Regions from separate parts of the Pseudomonas sp. P5_B2 genome, predicted to be linked through region 2. Evidence: predicted binding sites of a transcription regulator. Region 2 holds the regulator's gene; the other holds the start of a gene.
What was found. Region 2 encodes FliA, which starts transcription of late flagellar genes. Its sites were predicted from a motif close to CTAAAGTTTNNNNNNNNNNNGCCGNTAA; they were not measured.
Positions count from the first base shown of each region.

Region 1: the regulator FliA is predicted to act here: its motif matches at 2,879-2,906, upstream of AC1DRJ_RS09040 (methyl-accepting chemotaxis protein).

Region 1 covers NZ_JBFULH010000066.1:756-5,642, forward strand. Annotated here, with positions in the region: gene AC1DRJ_RS09020 (DUF6388 family protein) at 1-243, shown strand, start outside; gene nadC (carboxylating nicotinate-nucleotide diphosphorylase) at 327-1,175, opposite strand; gene ampD (1,6-anhydro-N-acetylmuramyl-L-alanine amidase AmpD) at 1,328-1,888, shown strand; gene ampE (regulatory signaling modulator protein AmpE) at 1,885-2,721, shown strand; gene AC1DRJ_RS09040 (methyl-accepting chemotaxis protein) at 2,996-4,887, shown strand, end outside.
Region 2 covers NZ_JBFULH010000006.1:1,632-14,296, reverse strand. Annotated here, with positions in the region: gene AC1DRJ_RS01735 (chemotaxis protein CheW) at 1-480, opposite strand, end outside; gene AC1DRJ_RS01730 (CheW domain-containing protein) at 554-1,432, opposite strand; gene AC1DRJ_RS01725 (ParA family protein) at 1,460-2,248, opposite strand; gene motD (flagellar motor protein MotD) at 2,291-3,181, opposite strand; gene AC1DRJ_RS01715 (flagellar motor protein) at 3,197-3,937, opposite strand; gene AC1DRJ_RS01710 (protein-glutamate methylesterase/protein-glutamine glutaminase) at 3,937-5,088, opposite strand; gene AC1DRJ_RS01705 (chemotaxis protein CheA) at 5,138-7,396, opposite strand; gene AC1DRJ_RS01700 (protein phosphatase CheZ) at 7,423-8,211, opposite strand; gene AC1DRJ_RS01695 (chemotaxis response regulator CheY) at 8,234-8,605, opposite strand; gene fliA (RNA polymerase sigma factor FliA) at 8,773-9,513, opposite strand; gene fleN (flagellar synthesis regulator FleN) at 9,510-10,340, opposite strand; gene flhF (flagellar biosynthesis protein FlhF) at 10,457-11,791, opposite strand; gene flhA (flagellar biosynthesis protein FlhA) at 11,803-12,665, opposite strand, start outside.

The sequences.
Region 1 (4,887 bases), on a different contig from region 2:
GATTCGCCCCAGCTAGCCGAAGAGATCAAGGACCTGCCGGCCGATGATCAGAAAGACCAGATTCAATGGGCGTTCGAGGACGAGGCCGAAGCCCAGGGCTTGCAGCCGTGGGAATTGACGCTCAAGTACACCTCCACCCCGGAAGAGTTCGAGGCTGCGCGCCTGGTGCTGCACAAGGAGGCGGCCGAGGTGCTGGGTGTCGAGTGGGAAGAGTATTGCGAGATGAACAATCTGGTGGTCTGAGAGCAGCTTCAAGTTTCAAACGGTAAGCTACAAGTCAGAGCAAAACTGCTTGAAGCTTGGAGCTTGCCGCTTGTAGCTGCGTCTTAGAGGCTGAGCCGCATCGACAGATCGATAGCCTTCACATCCTTGGTCATCGCGCCAATCGAAATGTAATCGACCCCGGTTTCGGCGACAGGCAGCAACGTACTTTCATTGATCCCGCCGCTGGCCTCCAGTTTGGCCTTGCCTGCGTTCAGGCGCACAGCTTCGCGCATGTCATCCAGGCTCAGTTCATCGAGCATGATGATGTCAGCACCCGCCGCCAGAGCTTCTTTGAGCTCGCTCAAGCTTTCCACTTCGATCTCCACCGGTTTGCCCGGGGCAATCTTGTGCGCGGCGTTAATGGCCTCAGGGATGCCCCCGCTGGCGGCGATATGGTTTTCCTTGATCAGGAAGGCGTCATACAGACCGATGCGGTGGTTGTGGCAGCCGCCGCAGGTCACGGCGTATTTTTGCGCCAGGCGCAGTCCGGGCAGGGTTTTGCGGGTGTCGAGCAACTTAACTTGGGTGTTGGCGACAAAATCCGCCAGGTACTGCGCACGCGTGGCCACGCCCGACAGCAATTGCAGGAAGTTCAGTGCACTGCGTTCGCCGGAGAGCAGAGAGCGCGCCGGGCCTTCGAGGTGGAACAGCGCCTGATTGGGGTTTACCCGTTCGCCGTCACTCACCTGCCAATGCACTGCGACCCGTGGGTCCAGTTGCCGGAAAACCGCATCGACCCACGCAGTGCCAGCAATGACGGCGGCATCACGAGTGATGATGGTGGCTTTTGCCAGGCGTTCGGCCGGGATCAGCTGCGCGGTGATGTCGCCGCTGCCGATGTCTTCGCGCAGCGCACGGCGTACGTTGGCTTCGATTTCGGCGGTCAAGTCGGCGAGACGTAGATTCGGCATATCGGGCTCCACAAACAAAGTGATCCGATTATAGGGCCATGGCACGAGTCAACCCAAGGTCTCATAGACGTTCCATTCGCGGCAATGATCGCATCCGGAGGGGCTATCGCGGCATACTGGGCGCCAACACAGTCGTCGTTGAAGGAACCTGTATGCAGTTGGACCCCGCGAGTGGTTGGTGTCAGGACGTGCGTTTATGCCCCTCACCCAACTTCAATGCGCGCCCCTCGGGCGAAATTTCGCTGCTGGTGATCCACAACATCAGCTTGCCGCCAGCGCAGTTCGCCACCGGCAAAGTGCAAGAATTCTTCCAGAATCGTCTGGATGTCACGGAGCATCCTTATTTTGAAGGCATTGCTGACTTACGGGTGTCAGCCCACTTTCTGATTGAGCGTGATGGCACTGTCACTCAGTTTGTCTCTTGTAATGAGCGCGCCTGGCACGCCGGTGTTTCGAGCTTCGGAGGCCGGGAAACCTGTAACGATTTTTCGGTGGGCATCGAGCTTGAAGGCACGGATGATCTGCCGTTCACCGATGCTCAGTATCTCGCGCTGACGGCGTTGACCCGGCAGCTGCAAAACGCCTACACCGGCATCACTGCGCAGCGCATTTGCGGGCACAGTGACGTCGCCCCAGGGCGCAAGACCGATCCAGGACCGGCATTCGACTGGGCGCGCTATCGCGCAGCCCTGGCAAAAGAGGAAGGACAATGAGTTTTGTGGTGTTGCTGTTGGCGGTGTGGATCGAGAAATTCTCGGCATTGCGCCATCGGGTCCAACGAGATGGCGGTTGGGTGCGCGAGCTGAACAAGCTTGAGGTCACCCCACGTCTGATCGATCGGCCATGGTTGATCCTGGTCATTATGGTGCTGTTGCCGGTCGCACTGCTGGGGTTGCTACTGGTGGTGCTGGACCCCGTGGCCTATGGTCTGCTGGCGTTACCGGTGCATTTGCTGGTGGTGATTTACAGCCTGGGGCGCGGCGATCTGCTGGCCGGCCTGGGGCCATTTCGCGATGCCTGGCGTCGGGAAGACCTACAAGCCGCTGAGCATGTGGCCGAACGCGACCTGGATATTTGCGCCGATAGCGCCGAACAATTGCTGGAACGGGTTGAAGCGCACCTGCTGTGGGAGGCATACCAGAGTTTCTTTGCGGTCATTTTCTGGTACTTCCTGCTGGGGCCGGTTGCCGCGCTCAGTTATCGCTTGTTGGCACTGACCGAGGAGCATGGGCAGAACCCGGCCGTGGTCGAGCGCGCGGCCCAATTGCGTCACGCCTTTGATTGGGTGCCCGTGCGTTTGCTGGCGGCGAGTTTTGCACTGGTAGGTAACTTTGTGGCGGTCGGCCGGGTGATGTTGCATGAGTTGCTGAACTGGAACATCAGCGCCGCTCAGCTGATCGAGAAGGTCGGGATGGTCGCCGGCGAAATTCCGGCACCGGTCGTCGGACCTGATGGCATCAACAGCCTGGACCGGATCTGGGAGTTGCTACTGCGCGCGGCGGTGCTCTGGTACGCCGGTTTTGCGCTGTGGACTGTCTTCTCTTAGCACCTCAATCCCTGTAGCAGCCTGCGTCCGGCTGCGAAGCAGTCGCCAATCCAATGACGCAATACATCTGACACTCCTCAGTGTCTTCATGACGACTGCTGCGCAGCCGGACGCAGGCTGCGCCAGCTGCTACAGGTCCGCGCCTTCCTTCTTTAACCTTAAGTTACAAAACACCCTGCCGATATAAGATATACAGGGATAGCGCTGAATAGTGGCTATCTGCCGCCAATTAGCGCCTGCCAAATAAAAATAAGAATTCAAAGGGAGACTTCCAGTGAAGAGCTTGCTCTATCCCGCCGTCGCGCTAATGAACCGCCTGAGCTTCGGCATGAAGTTCAGCCTGATCAGCGTGCTGTTCCTTGTGCCCATGCTGGTCACCAACTTTTATCTGGTGCGCGACTCCTATCGTGAATTTCAGGGCACACAAGTCGAACTGCAGAGCCTCGACCTGCTGGGCAGCGGTCTGACCCTTCGGCGAGACCTGGAGACCCTGAATAATCTGGTGCAGATCAACGTCACGCTGGGCCAGTCCGGCAAGGCCGGCAATGTCGAGTCGAAGATCGGCGTGCTGGAGCAAAGTATCCTGGCGCGCCTGCAAGGGCTGACGGCGATGACTACTGATCCGGAGCAGATCACGACTTTCGACGGCAAACGCGATGAAATGATCGCCGCGTTCAAGGCCCAGCAAGCGGAAACTTCCCTGCAAAGCAAAAGTGGCATGATCGGCAAACTGCTCGGCAACGCGCAGATTTTCAGCCAGATCATCGCCACTCAGGCCGGCCTCAGTCGTGACAGCCAAAGCGATATGCGTCAACTGAGCGAACTGATCACAAGCGTCACTCCGCGTGTGACCCAACTGCTGGGCGAAGGCCGGGCGATGGGTTCCTTTTCGCTGGGGCAAGGCTTTATCAACTCTGCGTCGAGCACTCGATTTGATGAGCTGTTGGCACAGATCGAAAGGCTTCAGGGTGAATACAGCCTGAAGCTGCAGGACGCCTTGGGCTCCAGCAAGGCAGCGCGCGAAACCCTGGCTGCGCAAGCTGATAGCAGCAAGGCCTCGCTGAAAAAAGCCAGTGAGCTGTTCGAAGAAAAAGTGGTGATGGCGGACACACTCGATACACCCTGGCAGGGCTTTTACGATCAGGTCACCGGCCTGATGGACCAAACTTACCAACTCAATGAAGCCACGCTGAAGTTCCTCGGCACACAGTTGCAGCAGCGACTGGAGCAAAACCGCACCCACATGGTCTTGCAGACCGTGGCGCTGTCGGTGGTGTTTGTGCTGATTTTTTACCTTTACGGCGGCTTCTACGCTTCAACCCGCACCACCCTCAAGCGGCTGGGCGCAATGATGGATAAGGTCGCAGCCGGTGACATGACGGTGACCTTTCGCGCGCATAGCCGCGATGAGCTGGGCGAGTTGGGCGAGGTGTTCAACAGCACTGTGAAGAAAATCCATGACCTGATCGAGCGCGTCGGCAAGACCGTGAATGAGGTCGAGCGTCAGGCCGGGCAGGTTCAAAGCGTTTCTACCCAGAGCAACCAGGCGGTGGCCGGGCAACGTACGCAGATTGAGCAGGTCGCCACGGCCATGAACCAGATGTCGGCCACCTCCCTCGAGGTGGCGCGCAGTGCGGCTGCGGCGGTCAGCAGCGCCCACAGCGTCAATGACGAGACCATCACCGGCCGCGGGCTGGTGGCGTCCCAGCAGGGCAGCATCGCGCAATTGGCCAGTGAGATCGATCAGTCGGTGCTGGTGATCAATCAACTGGCCAGCGACAGCCAGTCCATCAGCCGCGTGCTGGAAGTGATCAAAAGCATCGCGGAGCAGACCAATCTGCTGGCCCTTAACGCGGCCATTGAAGCCGCGCGGGCCGGAGAGCAGGGGCGTGGTTTTGCGGTGGTGGCCGATGAGGTCCGGACGCTGGCCAAACGCACCCAGCAATCGACCGAAGAAATCGAAAAGATGATCAGCAAGCTTCATAGCGGAGTCGGCGCGGCGGTGAAAGCCATGGGCATCAGTCATCAGGTGGCTGACGGCACGGTCGGGCAGTCGGAAAAGGTCCAGCAGGCGCTGGAAAACATCCTCGGCGCCGTCGGCATGATCGTTGACCAGAACCAGCAGATCGCTGCTGCTGTCGAGCAGCAGAATGCTGTCGCCCACGA
Region 2 (12,665 bases):
GTTCTCCAGATCCGACCATTCTTCTTCGCTCATCATCTTGTCCAGCTCGACCAGGATCAGCAATTCGTTGTTCTTGTTGCACACGCCTTGAATGAACTTCGCGGATTCATCGTTACCGACGTTCGGTGCGGTTTCGATTTCCGACTGACGCAGGTAAACCACTTCGGCAACGCTATCGACCATGATCCCGACCACTTGCTTGTCGGCTTCAATGATGACGATACGGGTGTTGTCGCTGATCTCGGCGTTCATCAGGCCGAAACGCTGGCGGGTATCGATCACGGTGACCACATTACCGCGCAGGTTGATGATGCCCAGCACGTAGCTCGGAGCACCCGGGACCGGGGCGATTTCGGTGTAGCGCAGGACTTCCTGAACGCGCATCACGTTGATGCCGTATGTTTCGTTGTCCAGTTTGAAGGTTACCCATTGCAGGATCGGATCTTCGGAACCCTTTGCAGCCGTCGCCTTATCATTCATACCCTGACCCCTCAAAAAAACCGCCCTGGCGGTGTCTGTTCTGTGCGTCGGCAGTCAATGCCGCTGCGTGTTTTCATGTTGGTTTGTGAGCTGGTTTTTTAATACTGCCCAGGTGCTTTGCGCCGCCACTGGCGATCAGCTCGGCCAGTGCGCAAACGTCGAGCAATGCACACATATGTTCAATCACGGTGCCCGCCAGCCATGGCCGTTGACCACGGTGGCTGCGCCATTTGATTTCGTTGGGGTCCAGGCGCAACGAGCGGCTGACCTGATGCACCGCCAGCCCCCACTCATAACCCTGAACCGAAATGACGTATTGCAGGCCCTGACGGAAGTCATCGCGGTAGCGGTCGGGCATGACCCAACGCGCGGTATCCAGTACTTTCAGGTTGCCGGCCTGGCTTGGCAGAATCCCGAGGAACCATTGCGGCTGACCGAACAGCGGTGTCAGCTCGTGACCGGCCAAAGAATAAATCGAACCCAGGCACACCAATGGCACCGCCAGTGTCAGGCCGGCGACGTCGAACAACAGGCATTCGAAGGGCTCGGCGGCCCACGATGGACGACCGTCGGTGTCCACCGGAGGCGGTGTGTTGCTCGGTGGCAAATGAACGTTGACGACTGGTAGCACCAACGTTTTCAACAATGGCGCGACGGTAGAAACCGGCGTGAGGACAGGTGCCGACACGTCCATGACAGGCGCTGGCGCTTTGGCCTCGGACGCAATCACTGGGGCAATCACAGGGGCTGCAACCACCACGGGACGCGCATCGCGAGCCCGCTCTTCGAGCACCGCCGCCTGAAACTCGTCGAGGATACTTCCAGGCTCGCCCACTTCGACTAGCGCCTCGATGAGCGGCGCCAGTTCCTCGGTCGCGTCCTGCAGCAAGCTGTCCAGGTAAGTCTGGAGCGCCAATTGCGGGCGAGAGGTGATTTTCACCGGGCGATTCATTTCAGCACCCCGCAAGAAAGGTTCATCTCAAGCCACCTGCGCAACAGATTGATGCGCCAGCAACTGCTTGAGCAGTGCACGATAAGCGAGAACACCGCGGCTCTTGCCGTCGAATTGCGAAGGGGTAAGCCCTGCCCTGCTCGCATCCCGCAAGCGAGTGTCGACCGGGATGTAGCCTTGCCAGATTTCTTCCGGGTACTTGTCGCGCAGCACCCGCAAGGTTCCGAGGGAAGCCTGGGTGCGGCGGTCGAACAAGGTCGGAATGATGATGAACGGCAGCGCTTGCTTGCGTGAGCGGTTGATCATCGCCAAGGTGTTGACCATGCGTTCCAGGCCTTTGACGGCCAAATGCTCGGTCTGTACCGGGATCACCAACTGCTGGCTCGCCGCCAAGGCATTGACCATCAGTACGCCGAGCAATGGCGGGCTGTCGATCACGGCGTAATCGAAGTCCTGCCACAACTGGGCCAGGCTCTTGGCGATGACGAGGCCCAAACCACTCTGCCCCGGCGACTGACGCTCAAGCGTTGCCAACGCGGTGCTGGAGGGCAATAGCGAAATGCTTTCGTGGCTGGTGGGCAACAACAACTGCCCGGGCAAACCTTGCGGCACGCTGCCCTTGTGCAGGAACAAGTCGTAGCTGCTGTGTTCCAGGCTGTCAGGGTCGTAACCAAAGTAGCTGGTCATGGAGCCATGCGGATCGAGATCGACCACGACCACGCGTTTGCCCGCCTCGGCCAGCAGACCGGCTAAAGCGATAGAGGAAGTGGTTTTACCAACACCACCCTTTTGATTGGCAACTGCCCAGACTCTCATTCGAAGGTTCCGCCCGGTCGACAGGGTCGACCGAGAAATAGCTCAACGTGTTAATGCGGGTGACGGAGAATTGACGGCGCTCTCTCGTCCCGGCGACTTGACCGGGGTTGGTGCAGTTTGTGTGCCAGCCCGCTTCAACGCGGCATCCGGTTGCGCATGAGCGGTACCCGTACCGGTCAGGCTGCGGCGTACATCAAGATTGCGCGAAATCACCAGCACTACACGACGGTTGCGCGCGCGGCCTTCTGCCGTCGCGTTGTTGGCCACCGGCTGGAATTCGCCGTAACCCACGGAGGCCAGACGCCCAGGATTGACGCCCTGCATCGCCAGCATGCGCACGATGCTCGCCGAACGGGCCGAAGAAAGCTCCCAGTTGGTCGGGTACTGCGCGGTGCGGATCGGCCGATCATCGGTAAAGCCTTCGACGTGAATCGGGTTGTCGAACGGCTTCAGAATCCCGGCCACCTTGTCGATGATGTTGAACGCAATATCGCTGGGCATGGCATCGCCGCTGCCGAACAACAGGCTGGAATTGAGCTCGATCTCGACCCACAACTCGTTGCCACGCACGGTCATCTGGTTTGAGCTGATCAGGTCGCCGAACGCAGCGCTAATGTCATCAGCGATACTTTTCAGCGGGTCGCTGGCACCGGCGACGCCAGCATCGACCTGCTCACTGTCTTTTACCAAGGGCTTGGCCGGCGTCACGGTCATTGGCCGCTCTTCGCCAACCGGGATCGGCTTGAGGGAGCGATCAGCGTCGGTGAAGACCCCGATCAACGCTTGCGAGATGACTTTGTACTTGCCTTCGTTGATCGACGAGATCGAGTACATGACGACGAAAAACGCGAACAGCAACGTGATGAAGTCAGCATAGGAAACGAGCCAGCGCTCATGGTTTACATGTTCTTCAGGTCGCCTGCGACGAGCCATAGTTCATTTCCCCCCTCAATCCATGAAGCCCTGAAGCTTCAACTCAATGGAGCGAGGGTTTTCACCTTCGGCGATCGACAGGATCCCTTCCAGCAACATTTCGCGGTACCGCGACTGGCGCAAGGCGACGGACTTGAGCTTGGCGGCAATCGGCAACAGCACCAGGTTGGCACTGGCCACGCCATAAATGGTGGCGACGAAGGCCACGGCAATACCGCTGCCCAGTTGGGTCGGATCGGCGAGGTTGCCCATGACATGAATCAGACCCATCACCGCACCGATAATGCCGATGGTCGGCGCGTAGCCGCCCATGCTTTCGAAGACTTTGGCGGCTTCGATGTCGCGGCTTTCCTGGGTGTAGAAATCCACTTCCAGAATGCTGCGAATCGCTTCCGGTTCGGCACCGTCAACCAGCAGTTGCAGGCCTTTGCGCGAGTAGCTGTCGGGTTCGGTATCGGCCACCCCTTCCAGGCCGAGCAAACCTTCCTTGCGGGCGGTCAGGCTCCAGCTCACCACGCGATCAATGCCACCGGCCAGGTCAACGCGTGGCGGAAACAGAATCCAGTGGAGAATTTGCATGGCACGTTTGAAAGCGCTCATCGGCGATTGCAGCAAGGCTGCGCCGATGGTCCCGCCGAGGACGATCAGCGCTGCCGGACCGTTGGCCAGCGCACCGAGGTGGCCGCCTTCAAGGTAGTTGCCGCCAATGATGGCGACGAACGCCATGATGATGCCGATCAGGCTTAAAACATCCATCAGATACACGCCTCGACCAAGTGCTTGCCAATATCTTCCAGCCCGTAGATCGCATCTGCGAGGTCGGCTTTGACAATGGCCATTGGCATGCCATAGATCACGCAACTGGCTTCATCCTGTGCCCAGATCGCGCTGCCGCTCTGCTTGAGCAGGCGAGCACCTTCGCGGCCGTCGGCGCCCATCCCGGTCAGTACGACCGCCAGAACTTTGTCGCCGTAGGACTTGGCAGCCGAACCGAAAGTGATATCCACGCTCGGTCTGTAATTGAGACGCTCGTCGCCCGGCAGGATTTTCACCGCGCCACGGCCGTCGATCATCATTTGCTTGCCACCCGGGGCCAGCAGCGCCAGGCCAGGACGCAGGATGTCGCCATCCTCGGCTTCCTTGACGCTGATACGGCAGAGCTTGTCCAGGCGTTCGGCAAAGGCTTTAGTGAACGCCGCCGGCATGTGCTGGATCAACACCAGCGGTGCCGGGAAGTTGGCCGGCAACTGGGTCAAGACGCGTTGCAGCGCAACCGGACCGCCAGTGGACGTGCCGATGGCCACCAGCTTGTAGGCTTTGCGTTTCGGGGCGGGCGACGATGGTCCGGACGACACCGGCGCATGCGTGCGCGTCGGTATCGGTGCCGGCGCTGGACGCGACGGTGCGCTACTGCCGTAACTGCTGATGTTTGAAGGCACTGGCGAAGGTGCCGGGGCTAGCGCTGGCGCGGCGAAAGGGGCCGGTGCGCTGTAGGTGTTGGCACGACGGTTACTGCGCGAAATGCTCAGAATCTTCTCGCACAGCAGTTGCTTGACCTTCTCCGGGTTACGGGAGATGTCTTCGAAATTCTTCGGCAGGAAATCGACGGCGCCGGCGTCCAGTGCATCGAGGGTGACCCGGGCGCCTTCGTGGGTCAGCGACGAGAACATCAACACCGGCGTCGGGCAGCGCTGCATGATGTGTCGAACAGCCGTGATGCCGTCCATCATGGGCATCTCGTAGTCCATGGTGATCACGTCCGGCTTGAGGGCCAGGGCCTGATCGATCGCCTCTTTTCCGTTGGTCGCCGTACCGACGACCTGGATATTCGAATCCGCTGAAAGAATTTCCGAGACGCGGCGGCGGAAAAACCCCGAATCGTCCACCACCAGGACTTTGACAGCCATAAACTCTCCATTAGACGGAGCGAGGCTCAGTCGCCCCGCTCCACCAGAATCAAATACGCCGCGTGGCGTAACGCTTGAGCATGCTCGGAACATCGAGAATCAGCGCAATACGGCCGTCACCAGTGATGGTGGCGCCCGACATGCCCGGGGTTCCCTGAAGCATTTTGCCCAATGGCTTGATGACCACTTCTTCCTGGCCCACCAACTGATCGACGACAAAGCCGACCCGCTGCGTGCCCACCGAAAGGATCACCACATGACCTTCGCGCTGCTCTTCGTGAGCGGCGGAGCGGACCAGCCAGCGCTTGAGATAAAACAGTGGCAGCGCCTTATCGCGCACGATCACCACTTCCTGGCCGTCCACCACGTTGGTGGTCGACAGGTCGAGGTGGAAGATCTCGTTGACGTTCACCAGCGGGAACGCAAACGCCTGGTTGCCGAGCATGACCATCAGCGTCGGCATGATCGCCAGGGTCAACGGGACCTTGATGACGATCTTCGAGCCCTGGCCCTTGGCCGAGTAGATGTTGATTGAACCATTGAGCTGGGAAATCTTGGTTTTCACCACGTCCATGCCCACGCCACGACCCGACACGTCGGAAATTTCGGTTTTGGTCGAAAACCCTGGCGCGAAAATCAGGTTGTAGCACTCGGTGTCGCTCAAGCGATCCGCTGCGTCCTTGTCCATCACACCGCGTTTTACCGCGATCGAACGCAGGACGTGCGGGTCCATGCCTTTGCCGTCATCGGAGATCGACAGCAGGATATGGTCGCCTTCCTGTTCCGCCGCGAGAACCACCCTGCCGCCACGGGACTTGCCCGAGGCTTCGCGTTCTTCCGGCGATTCGATGCCGTGGTCGACCGCGTTGCGCACCAAGTGGACCAGCGGGTCAGCCAGAGCCTCGACTAGGTTCTTGTCGAGGTCGGTTTCTTCGCCGACCAGTTCCAGGTTGATTTCTTTCTTGAGCTGGCGAGCCAGGTCACGGACCAAACGCGGGAAGCGCCCGAACACCTTCTTGATCGGTTGCATCCGGGTCTTCATGACAGCGGTTTGCAGGTCAGCCGTCACCACATCAAGGTTCGACACAGCCTTGGACATGGCCTCATCAGCGCTGTTGGCACCCAGGCGAACCAAACGGTTACGCACCAGCACCAACTCGCCCACCATGTTCATGATTTCATCGAGACGCGCGGTATCGACCCGAACGGTGGTCTCGGCTTCGCTGGCCGGCTTTTCCGGTGGCGGCGCGGCCGTAGCTCGGGCCGGGGCAGCGGCGGCGACCGGTTTGGGCGTTTGCGCTTTTGGCTCTGGCGCCTTGGCAACCGCTGCCGGTGCGACCGCCTTTGCGACTGGCGCCGCGACGGAGGAGATGGCAGAAACTGTCCCGACTTCGCTGAACTTGCCTTTGCCGTGCAATTCGTCGAGCAGCGCTTCGAACTCCTGATCGGAGATCAGATCGCTGCCCGCTGCGGCTGCTGTCGGTGCGGCCGGTGCCGACACGGAAGCAATGGCCGACTCCAGCGCATCCACCGCAAAATTGCCTTTGCCGTGCAGTTGGTCGAGCAGTGCTTCAAATTCGTCGTCGGTAATGTCGCAGCTGTCGCCTGCTTCTTTCGGGGCAACGGGAGCGGCGGGTGCGGCGGGTGCGGCGGGTGCGGCGACCACGGCATCAACAACGAACTGGCCTTTACCGTGCAGCTGATCGAGCAACGACTCGAACTCGGCATCAGTGATTTCATCGCTGGCAGCGGCATTGTTGAGCGGCGTTGGCGCAGTCACCGGCGCTTCGGCCTCAGCCTTGATAGCATTCAGCGAGTCCAGCAGTTGTTCGAACTCGCTGTCGGTGATGTCGTCCGATTCACTGTCAGCGGCAGTTGCCTGTGCCACTTCAGCCACCGGTGCTTGTTCATCAGCCGATTGCGGCTCGGCCAGACGGGCCAGAGCCGCCAGCAATTCAGGTGTCGCAGCGGTGATCGGGCTTTGCTCGCGGACTTCGCTGAACATGTTGTTCACCGCGTCCAGCGCTTCAAGGACCACATCCATCAGTTCCGAATCAACGCGACGCTCACCCTTGCGCAGGATGTCAAACACGTTCTCGGCGATGTGGCAGCACTCCACCAGCTCGTTGAGCTGGAGGAAGCCGGCGCCCCCTTTTACAGTGTGAAAACCGCGAAAAATTGCATTGAGCAAGTCCGCATCATCCGGTCGGCTTTCCAGCTCGACCAGCTGTTCGGACAGCTGCTCTAGAATCTCGCCGGCCTCAACCAGGAAATCCTGAAGGATCTCTTCATCGGCGCCGAAGCTCATTAAGGGGGTGCTCCTAAAGGTCTAACCTAAAATCCAAGACTGGATAGCAAATCGTCCACATCGTCCTGACCGGACACAACGTCTTCTCTTTTATCGGCATGAATCTGCGGACCTTCACCCTGAGAGAGATGTTTTTGCGGATCTTTTTCGGCCAGCATCGATGCACGGTCATGTTCGATACCCGCAAAGCGGTCTACCTGGCTGGCCATGAGTACGAGCTTGAGCAAGTTGCTTTCGACTTCGGTGACCAATTGGGTCACGCGCTTGATCACCTGACCGGTGAGGTCCTGGTAATCCTGAGCCAGCAGGATGTCGTTGAGGTTGCTCGACACCGTCCGGTTGTCTTCGGTGCTGCGAGTCAGGAAACCATCGACCCGGCGGGCCAGTTCACGGAACTCTTGCGCCCCCACTTCGCGACGCATGAACCGGCTCCAGTCCGTGCTCAACGCCAGGGCTTCCTGGCTCAGGCTGTTGACCAGCGGCGTGGCGTTTTCCACCAGATCCATGGTGCGGTTGGCCGCGGCCTCGGTCAGCTGGACCACGTACCCCAGGCGCTCAGTGGCGTCCGTGATCTGGGACACTTCCTCGGCTTGCGGCATGTTCGGGTCAATCTGGAAATTGACGATCGCACTGTGCAGCTCGCGAGTGAGCTTGCCCACTTCATGGTACAGGCCGCGGTCACGGGTCTGATTGAGCTCATGGATCAATTGCACAGCGTCGCCGAACCTGCCTTTTTCAAGGCTCTCGACCAGTTCCACTGCGTGTTTTTTCAGGGTCGATTCGAAATCGCCCAGTGAAGACTCTTTATGCTCCATAGCTCCCCCGTGGCGCAGTGGATCAACCGATGCGGTCGAAAATCTTCTCGATTTTTTCTTTCAACGCCTGGGCCGTGAAGGGTTTGACGACATAGCCATTTACACCAGCCTGGGCCGCTTCGATGATCTGCTCGCGCTTGGCTTCAGCAGTTACCATCAGCACCGGCAGGTTCTTGAGCTTTTCATTGGCGCGCACGTGGCGCAGCAAGTCGATACCGGACATGCCAGGCATGTTCCAGTCCGTTACCAGAAAGTCGATGCTTCCACTGTTGAGAACCGGAATGGCAGTAGTGCCATCATCGGCTTCGACCGTGTTGGTGAACCCAAGGTCACGCAACAGGTTTTTTATGATTCGCCGCATCGTTGAGAAGTCATCAACGATGAGGATTTTCATGTTCTTGTCCAATTCGACCTCCAAGCAGTCTTAAACGCGCCCAGCACCTGGACACGCCATTTCATTCAAACCGGCAATGCATTGGATGACTGTCTGGAGCACAACAGATCGCGACCGGTGCCGTTCAAAACCGCACCAGCCTCGTTCGCAGTGTCCCCACACTGCCTTCAGCGCGCTCGCCACTCCCCCAAACGCCCCCGCAAACGGGCCGCGCACTGGCTATGCAACTGACTGACCCGCGATTCGCTGACCCCCAGGACCTCACCGATTTCCTTGAGGTTCAACTCTTCGTCGTAGTACAGCGCCAACACCAGTCGCTCACGCTCCGGCAAATTGGCAATCGCGTCCGCCAGCGCCGCCTGGAAGCGTTCATCTTCCAGATCGCGTGACGGCTCGAGATGAGCACTCGCGCCATCCTCGTGCAGCCCTTCGTGTTCGCCGTCCTGCAACAGATCGTCGAAACTGAATAAGCGGCTGCCCAGGGTGTCGTTCAAAATCCCGTAATAATCGTCGAGACTCAATTGGAGTTCGGCCGCAACCTCGTGATCTTTAGCGTCACGGCCGGTTTTAGCTTCAATAGAGCGAATTGCGTCGCTGACCATGCGGGTATTTCGGTGGACCGAACGCGGCGCCCAGTCCCCCTTGCGCACTTCATCGAGCATGGCGCCGCGGATTCGTATGCCCGCGTACGTCTCGAAACTGGCGCCTTTGCTGGCGTCGTATTTGGTCGACACTTCAAGCAGGCCGATCATCCCGGCCTGAATCAGGTCTTCAACTTGAACACTGGCCGGCAGACGGGCCAGCAAGTGGTAAGCAATGCGTTTGACCAGTGGCGCGTAACGCTCGATCAGCTCGTACTGCGCGTCACGTGCCGACATCTTGTAGAGGTTGTAGCCACTGGATGTCATAAAACGGGTCCCGCGGTCTGCTGCACGAGGCGCTCGACAAAAAACTCCAGGTGCCCACGCGGGTTGGCAGGCAATGGCCAGGTATCGACTTTCTGCGCGATGGCCTTGAACGCCAGGGCGCACTTGGAGCGCGGAAAGGCTTCATAAACGGCACGTTGCTTCTGCACCGCCTTGCGCACGCTTTCGTCGTAAGGCACCGCACCAACGTACTGCAGGGCGACGTCGAGGAAGCGATCGGTGACCTTGGTCAACTTGGCGAACAGGTTACGGCCTTCTTGCGGGCTCTGGGCCATGTTGGCCAGGACGCGGAAGCGGTTCATGCCGTAATCGCGGTTAAGCAATTTGATCAGCGCGTAGGCGTCGGTGATCGAAGTCGGCTCGTCGCAGACCACCAGCAAAACTTCTTGCGCTGCACGAACGAAACTGACGACCGAGTCACCAATACCCGCAGCCGTGTCGATCACCAGGACGTCGAGGTTGTCGCCGATATCGCTGAAGGCCTGAATCAGGCCGGCGTGTTGAGCCGGGCTCAGGTGAACCATGCTCTGTGTGCCGGACGCCGCCGGAACGATTCGAATACCGCCTGGCCCCTGCAACAGAACGTCGCGCAGCTCACAGCGGCCTTCGATCACGTCGGCCAGGGTCCGTTTGGGTGTCAGTCCCAACAGGACGTCGACATTCGCCAGACCCAGGTCAGCGTCCAACAACAAGACGCGACGGCCGAGCTCGGCCAGGGCCAGTGACAAATTCACTGACACGTTAGTCTTGCCGACGCCACCTTTGCCGCCGGTCACCGCGATCACCTGTACGGGATGCATGCTGCCCATGTTATTTCTTTACCTTGTCTTGCATAGACGGAGGCCACATTACTGGCTGCGCGTTCGCTAAAGGAACAATGCATGGCAGGCCATCGATGTAGGTACAAAAACTGTTCATTACTACCTTAGCCGACCTGTTTGGTCGGGCTGTGGTAAATATCAGCAAACATATCAGCCATGGCTTCTTCGCTGGGCTCTTCCTGCATTTGCACGCTGACGGCGCGGCTGACCAACTGATGACGACGCGGCAGATGCAAATCATCCGGAATCCGCGGGCCGTCAGTCAGGTAAGCCACCGGTAATTCGTGACTGATCGCCAGGCTTAACACCTCGCCCAGACTTGCCGTTTCATCCAGTTTAGTCAGGATGCAGCCAGCGAGCCCGCAACGCTTGTAACTGTGATAAGCAGCCGTTAGAACCTGTTTCTGGCTAGTGGTTGCCAACACCAGATAATTTTTGGATTTGATGCCACGCCCGGCCAGACTTTCGAGTTGCATACGCAGTGCCGGATCGCTGGCCTGAAGGCCCGCTGTATCAATCAATACCACGCGTTTGCGCAGCAACGGTTCCAGTGCCTGAACCAGCGACTGACCCGGATTGAGGTGGATCACCGACACATTGAGAATGCGCCCGAGCGTCCTTAGCTGCTCCTGTGCGCCAATGCGAAAGCTGTCCATGCTCACCAGCGCGATGTTCTGCGCGCCATACTTGAGCACGTAACGGGCGGCGAGCTTGGCCAGGGTGGTGGTCTTGCCCATGCCGGCAGGACCGACCATGGCGATCACACCACCCTCTTCCAGCGGCTCGACTTCCGGTGTGACGATCTTCTGCGCCAGGTGCGCCAGCAACATGCGCCAAGCCTGACGGGGCTCATCAATGTCAGGAATCATAGCCAACAAATCGCGGGACAACGGGCCGGACAGGCCGACGCGTTGCAGGCGACGCCAAAGGTTGGCCTGGGCCGGACGGCTGCCTTGCAGCTGATTCCAGGCCAGCGAACCGAGTTGCACTTCCATCAGTTCGCGCAGGCTGTTGAGCTCAAAACGCATCGAGTCGAATGCACGTGGGTCAACGCCACCGGCGACAGGTGCCGGGGCGGGTGCTGCGGGACGCGGTTCGGCGTAGGTCGGTTCGATCAGCGGCTCGGCGGCGGTGAGTGGCAGGCCGGCGAACAACTGGCGATTGTTGGTCTTGTCACCTTCGGTTTCGCCGTCGCCACGCAGGCTCAACTCGGCCTGGGCAGTCACGATGCGCGACTGAGTCTTGCGCAGCTCTTCCTCGAGTTCCATGTTCGGAACACGTGGGGCCAGCGCCGACAATTTGTAATCCAGCGCAGCCGTCAACTCGACACCACCGGCGATCCGGCGATTGCCAATAATGGCGGCATCAGCGCCCAGTTCTTCACGAACCAGTTTCATGGCCTGACGCATATCGGCGGCAAAAAAACGCTTAACTTGCATACACCACTACCTCAGCCGTTGGGCCCTACAGTCGCAACGATGGTCACTTGCTTGTTGTCAGGAATTTCCTGATAAGCCAACACATGCAACCCCGGGACTGCCAGCCGGCCAAATCGCGACAACATGGCACGAACCGGACCGGCCACCAGCAGAATCACCGGTTGACCTTGCATTTCCTGACGCTGCGCGGCATCGATCAACGAACGTTGCAATTTCTCAGCCATGCTTGGCTCCAGCAGAACGCCCTCTTCCGAGCCTTGTCCGGCCTTCTGCAGACTATTGAGCAATATCTGTTCCAACCTTGGCTCCAGAGTAATCACTGGTAGCTCAGAGTCAGTACCTACAATGCTTTGGACGATTGCGCGGGATACGCCGACGCGCACAGCGGCCACCAGTGCGGCAGTATCTTGACTCTTGGCGGCATTGTTGGCGATTGCCTCGGCGATGCTGCGAATGTCCCGCACAGGCACCTGTTCGGCCAGCAGCGCCTGCAACACCTTGAGCAACTGCGACAGCGAAACCACGCCCGGCACCAACTCCTCAGCCAATTTAGGTGAGCTTTTGGCCAGCAATTGCATGAGTTGCTGGACTTCTTCGTGACCAATCAGCTCGCTGGAGTGTTTGTATAGAATCTGGTTCAAGTGAGTGGCCACGACCGTACTGGCATCGACCACGGTGTAACCGAGGGATTGCGCCTGGGCGCGCTGACTGATTTCGATCCAGACCGCTTCCAACCCAAAAGCCGGATCTTTGGCGGTTATGCCATTAAGCGTGCCGTAGACCTGTCCCGGGTTGATCGCCAGTTCGCGATCCGGGTAAATCTCCGCCTCAGCCAGAATCACCCCCATCAAGGTCAGGCGATAGGCACTGGGTG